Regions from separate parts of the Paenibacillus sp. sgz302190 genome, predicted to be linked through region 2. Evidence: riboswitches for the same ligand, from Rfam matches in the RefSeq annotation. Region 2 holds a riboswitch; the other holds the start of a gene.

The links. A riboswitch is a leader RNA that binds a small molecule or an ion and turns the genes downstream of it on or off. The one in region 2 is predicted to bind FMN.
Region 1: another riboswitch for FMN. It lies ahead of ribD (bifunctional diaminohydroxyphosphoribosylaminopyrimidine deaminase/5-amino-6-(5-phosphoribosylamino)uracil reductase RibD); the one in region 2 lies ahead of AC6RNO_RS04800 (EamA family transporter).

What each region holds. Positions count from the first base shown of each region.
Region 1 covers NZ_JBZYAO010000005.1:143,848-146,943, reverse strand. Annotated here, with positions in the region: gene AC6RNO_RS08560 (bifunctional 3,4-dihydroxy-2-butanone-4-phosphate synthase/GTP cyclohydrolase II) at 1-161, opposite strand, end outside; gene ribE (riboflavin synthase) at 253-918, opposite strand; gene ribD (bifunctional diaminohydroxyphosphoribosylaminopyrimidine deaminase/5-amino-6-(5-phosphoribosylamino)uracil reductase RibD) at 921-2,036, opposite strand; FMN riboswitch at 2,263-2,441, opposite strand; gene AC6RNO_RS08545 (peptidylprolyl isomerase) at 2,643-3,074, opposite strand.
Region 2 covers NZ_JBZYAO010000002.1:291,102-294,197, forward strand. Annotated here, with positions in the region: gene AC6RNO_RS04790 (PaaX family transcriptional regulator C-terminal domain-containing protein) at 1-79, opposite strand, end outside; gene AC6RNO_RS04795 (YbhB/YbcL family Raf kinase inhibitor-like protein) at 249-1,196, shown strand; FMN riboswitch at 1,386-1,540, shown strand; gene AC6RNO_RS04800 (EamA family transporter) at 1,725-2,669, shown strand; gene AC6RNO_RS04805 (MOSC domain-containing protein) at 2,767-3,096, opposite strand, start outside.

The DNA of each region.
Region 1 (3,096 bases), on a different contig from region 2:
TCCTTGATCATAAAATTAATTACGTCAGGCGTCGCCTTATCGGCCAGCGCGATAAAATCCCCTTCATTCTCACGGTCTTCGTCGTCCACCACGATGATGACTTTGCCAAGCTTCAAATCTTCGATCGCATCTTCAATCTTGTCAAACCGTATGTCTGTCATCTTCACCCCTCCTAAGAGCAATCCGCCGCTGCCGGACGGGAAGCTTCTTCTATATCCGAAAGCCGCAGCAAGCTTGCATGTGCGTCCCCTGTCACATAAAACCGTGTTCCGCCAAAAAACTTTCCGTTAAAGCGCCCCGTTTGCCGCCGCTGCCGGATTCCTGCTGTCCGAAACGAAGCAGACGCTCCATATATTTGCCCAAAACGTCGCATTCGATGTTGACCGTATCGCCCGGCTTCTTGTCTTGAAGCACCGTCTGGGCCAGCGTATGCGGGATAATGGAGACGGAGGCGTCGCGTTCCGTCACTTGCACGACAGTCAGGCTGATTCCGTCAACGGTAATCGAACCGCTGGGAATGATGTATTTGAAAATGTCTTTGTTCTCCGGTTCGAACCGGTAAACGACCGCATTTTCTTCAGGCGTGCGAGAAACGATAACCGCCGTCGAATCGACATGCCCCTGCACAATATGTCCGCCAAACCGGCCGTTCGCCGCCATGGCGCGCTCCAGATTGACCGGTGTGCCCGTCTGCAGCTTGCGCAGGTTCGACTTGCGGTACGTTTCCGGCATCACGTCAACCGAGAAGGAGTCTGTGTCAAATGCGATCACCGTCAGACAAACGCCGTTCACCGCGATGCTGTCGCCAAGCCGCACATCTTCCAGCACCTTCGATGCGCCGATCGTCAGCACCATCGCCTGTCCTTGGCTGCGGACGCGGCGCATGCGGCCGATTTCTTCAATAATACCGGTAAACATGCCTAGTTCCCACCTTCATAAACCGGGTACCCGGTCAAGCATACATCTTGACCGAACCGCTCGACCTGCAAGCGGTCGAGCGTAATGCTGTCCGCCATCTTCGCGAAGCCGCCGAAGATGAAGTTCGCTGGTGCCTCGGCCCCGCCGCCGATAATTTTCGGCGCGTAGAACAGCACCAGCTTGTCGATGAGGCGCCGCTCCAGCATGGCGCCGTTGAGTCTGCCTCCACCCTCAAGGAGGATGGAGCCGATCTCGCGCTCGCCGAGCTGCCGCATGGCGAGCGTCAAATCCACCTGCGGGCCGTCGCCGCAGGTCACGATCTCGATGCCGCGCGCTTCCAGCGCGGCACGCCGCTCCGCGGGCGCCTGTGCGCTCGCGAGCAGGATCGTCGGCTGACGATCCTGCTCCTGCAGCACGCGGGCGTCCGGAGGGATGCGCAGCAGCGAGTCGGCGACGATCCGTACCGGCTGGATAGCCGGTACGTCGGCGCGCGCGCTGAGCAGCGGGTCGTCGGCGATGACCGTGCCGACGCCGACCATGATGCCCTGGTGCCGGTGGCGCAGGGCATGGACCAGAGCGCGCGACGCCTCGCCGGTGATCCACTTGCTGTCGCCGGTCTTCGAGGCGATCTTCCCGTCGAGCGTGCTCGCCGTCTTGAGCGTCACGAACGGCATGCGCGTGACGATGTACTTGTTGAAAGCCTCGTTAAGCGCCGAGGCTTCCTCCCCGAGCAGCCCGACGGATACGTCGATCCCGGCTGCTCGCAGCTTGGCGATGCCCGAACCGGCAACCTGCGGGTTCGGGTCGAGACCGGCGACGACGACGCGCGCGACGCCGGCTTCGATCAGCCGGTCGCTGCAGGGCGGCGTCCGTCCGTAGTGGCTGCACGGCTCCAGCGTCACGTAGGCCGTGCTGCCCCGGGCTTCCTCGCCCGCCATTTGCAGCGCGAGGACTTCGGCGTGCCCCTGGCCGCGCTTCAGATGCGCGCCCATCCCGACAATGCGTCCGTCTTTGACCAGGACGCACCCGACGACGGGATTGATCCCCGTCTGGCCTGACGCGCTTTCGGCCATTTGCAGCGCAAGCCTCATGTAGGCCTCGTCATTGATAAGCTGCATGCGCTCACCACCAATCTCTTGAACTTGAATGCAAAAAAGCCCCGATCCGGCACAGGATAGGGGCTCAAGGATTTGAAGTTGACACGAAAATGCTTCATCTATACGCGTTTGTCCATGTTTTCGGGTAATTCAAACAAACCCGGCACGGTGCCTGAAAGAAGACAGACCTGCCGAATTTTTGTTCAATTGAAAAGAGGCCAAACGTGCATAGCGAACCTGTTGTTCGCGTTTCCTTCTCCCATCCAGACTATACTGTCGGTCCCGGATTTGCACCGGGTCAGCCGTAGCGAAGCTGTTGTCAGGTACCGCTTAGCTTCAAAACGGGTCACGGACTTTACGGCCGGAGCAGCAGCTTCCGAACGTATCACCGCCGGTGGGGAATTTCGCCCCGCCCCGAAGGTATGCACACACAATGAAAGAAGAACTAATCTCACTAACGGGAGAATTAGTTTTCTTTGGTTATGAATTTATCACTCGAGCATGGAAAAAGCAACATTTTTTTCTTTTCTCCGCTGAAACATTGTTCACAAATCGGATTAAAAAAAGACCATCCCTAGCCGGTTTTACGGCTTAAGGAAGGTCTTTTTAAGCTTTACAGCTTTATTTTTACACTTCGACAATTTCGACCTTTTCCATTTGGTCTCTGCCTTTGAATGCGTCCACATACTCCATGCCTTTGGTTACTTTGCCGAAAACGGTGTGCTGTCCGTCCAGGTGAGGCTGCGGTTGGTAGCAGATGTAGAATTGGCTGCCGCCTGTGTTTCTGCCGGCATGGGCCATGGCAAGCGTTCCGCGCTCGTGTTTGTTCGGGTTGATTTCGCAGTTGATTTGGTAGCCTGGGCCTCCTGTGCCCGTTCCAGTAGGGCAGCCGCCTTGAGCTACGAACCCGGGGATGACGCGATGGAATACAAGACCGTTATAAAAACCGGAGTTTGCGAGTTTTTCAAAGTTGGCGACGGTGTTCGGAGCGTCTTTTTCGAACAGGTCGATCAGTACTTCTCCGCCGCCGGCGAGTGTGATTTTTGCTTGTTTGGCCATGTTAGGTCCACTCCTTTAGACA
Region 2 (3,096 bases):
AAATGCGAACGAATTCCTGCGCCTCCAGACGATCCGCGCGCGACATTAAGTAGAGCAGCTGTTTTTCGATGGATAGCAAAATTAACCTCACGTCCCTTATTGACACAGGCCATAATTTTTTATAACATAAATTCACACGAACGTTATGAAAATAGTTATAAAACGTCGTCGTTTTATCTGTTCCTTGCTATTGTACCGCAAAAAGGAGCGGAATAGGCGCAAAAAAATGATGAATGGGAGTGGGGAAAATGAGAAAGACATTTCAAGCAAGACGGATGATCCTGATCGGGACTATGGTGGCAGCGTGTGCTGCACCTGTTCAAGCAAATGCCGAAACGGCGGTCAAGAAAGACGTTATGAGCAATGTCAGCAGTTACTTGCAGTGGAATACACCGGTTTCCATTAAACTGGAAGACAAGGCGCTTCCGGTGCAGGGGGCGATGATCAATACGGAAATTCTAGTGCCATTGCGAGCCGTATTCGAAGCCGACGGCCGGAGCGTTGCATGGGACGAAGCGGGTCAAACCGCTCATGTTACCGGCGGCTCCACCGACGTCGCGATAAAGCTGGGGGAGAAGAAAGCGGTCGTAAACGGAGTGAGCTATGAGCTTGATCACGAAGCGGTCATCATGGACGGCGCGATGATGGTATCGGAGCGGATTCTTCCTTTGGCGCTAAACGTATCGCTGCATTGGGAATCCGGCAGCCGTACGCTTTCTGTGTCCGCTCAGCGCGGAGCGGGAGGGCTGCAGGCGCAGACGGACGCTTTTCAGGAGTACGGGAACATTCCGGTCAAATATGCCCATGGAGGCGTAGCGGGCGGGCAAAATATAAGCTTGCCGGTAAGCTGGAGCCATGTGCCGGAAGGTACGAAATCTTTTGCCGTTGTGGTGTATGATCTGCATCCGATTGCGGACAATTTCATTCACTGGAGCGTGCTCAATATTCCGGCGTCCGTGCAAAAACTGGAAGAAGGGGCGGCGGGCTCTCTGAAAGAAGGGAAAGAGCTTAACAGCTACTACGGCATGGAGCCTCCGCGGTATTCAGGAGACCATTTGTACAGACTGGTTGTTTATGCGCTGGATACGGACAACCTTGAGGTGGGCAAGCAGCCGGTCTTTTTTGAAGAGCTGGAGCCGGTCCTTAAGGAACATATGACGGGCTATGCGGAAGTGGACGGCTTTTTCAAACAGTAACTGACCGATCCGCACCGTGTTCAATCCGCATTCCGGACGATATACTGGACTTGGAGCATGCCGGCGAAATCGTGGAAATCCGGACATTTGCGGCGATGGCAGTTCGGACTGCCTCGCTTCAGAGGAGCTTTTTTTCCGATGACCCTTGTCGGATTAAGTCATTATGTTGTATAATCCACCTAATAGAATACGGACCTTCGGGGCAGGGTGAAATTCCCGACCGGCGGTAAAGGTTCACCGTTTGAACCTGAGCCCGCGACTCGCTTATTGCTTCAAGTGCAGCAAGCGACTGACTTGGTGAAATTCCAAGGCCGACGGTACAGTCCGGATGGGAGAAGGTTATAAGCAGGCAGGGCGCCGTTCATTTTTGCAAAAAAATGATCAGGTCCCAGCCTCTTTAAGATGCCCCGTTATCGATTTTTGATAACGGGGTGTTCTTCTTTCGAAGCGTCCTATTCAAAACCCAATTCTCAGCTTGCGGGGGCAGACTCGACTTTCCTTCGCATATTTCACAGGAGGTTTTGAACGATGGAAAAAGGAATCACGATTGGACGGCCCGTGACGCTGGAACATGCGGGCAGCAGCACGCGCAGCGGCATATGGCTGGTGGCTGTGGGAGCGGCGCTATGGGGGATTGACCCGCTGTTCCGCATTCTGCTGCTGAAATACTTTACTTCCTCGCAGATTGTGCTCTTCGAGCATTTGCTGCTTATGCTTTATGCTGTGCCGGTCTTATGGCTGCATCGCAGCGAACTGCGTGGCCTCAAGGCGAGCCATGTGCTGGCCTTGCTGTTCATTTCATGGGGCGGGTCGGCGATCGCCACCATTATGTTTACTTCGGCATTCGCCCACGGCAATCCGAATGCAGTGCTGCTGCTGCAAAAGCTGCAGCCGCTGTTCGCCATTCTGATGGCGCGAATGATTTTGAAAGAGTCGCTGCCGGCGCGGTTTGCGCTGCTGCTGGTCATGGCGCTGGCCGGCACGTATTTGCTGACCTTCGGCTTGGCCAGCCCGCTTGCCAGCCTGTCCGGCGTGGCCGCAACGGCCGGCCTGCTGTCGATTGGCGCCGCCGCCTTATGGGGCGGCTCGACGGTGATGGGCCGACTGCTGCTGGGCAAAATGCAGTTCGAGACCGTCACCGCGCTGCGCTTCGCGTGCGCGCTGCCACTGCTCGCCGCCATCACTTCGCTGGATGGCAGCAGGCTTCAGCCGCTCGCCGAGGCGGGCGACTGGGGGCCGGTGCTGGGGAACTTGCTGCTGCAAGCGTTCCTCCCGGGCCTGCTCAGCCTGCTTCTATATTACCGCGGCTTAGCCGGAACCAAAGCTTCCTACGCTACGCTTGCGGAGCTGTTTTTCCCCGCAGTCGGCCTGCTGATCAACTGGGTGGTGTTCCACCAGCCTGTGACCGCCGCGCAGATCGCCGGGTTCGTACTAATCTGGATTGTGCTCGTTCAATTGTCGAAACAGCGGTAGGCGGCACTGCCTGCCGGTAATAAAAAGCCGTGGCCTAATGAAGCGTGAGAAAACGCGCTTCGCAGCTGCGGCTTTTTGCTGTGTCGAGCTCAGCGTGTTAAAGAAATACAATCGTATCGCCTTCCGAAATCCGGCCTTCCCTTTCCACGGAACAAACGATACCTCTCAACTTTTTAGCGGCAGGCACAAATTTCTGACTAAGTCCGCTTTGATTATACATTTGTTCAATCACCCTTCCGGGTCCAATGCAGGGCAGGTTTTCCCCTTCACAAATCAATCCCGTACCATCCGGAAAAATCAACCTAGCCCCTTGCTGCAGTTCTGTAAGCTTCTCAAATCCGCTAATGATAATGTTGGCCCCCAGCCATTCAGGCTTTATCTCAGGGAGATCCAACCGATTGGCGATGCGTTCACATTCCTCTTTCGA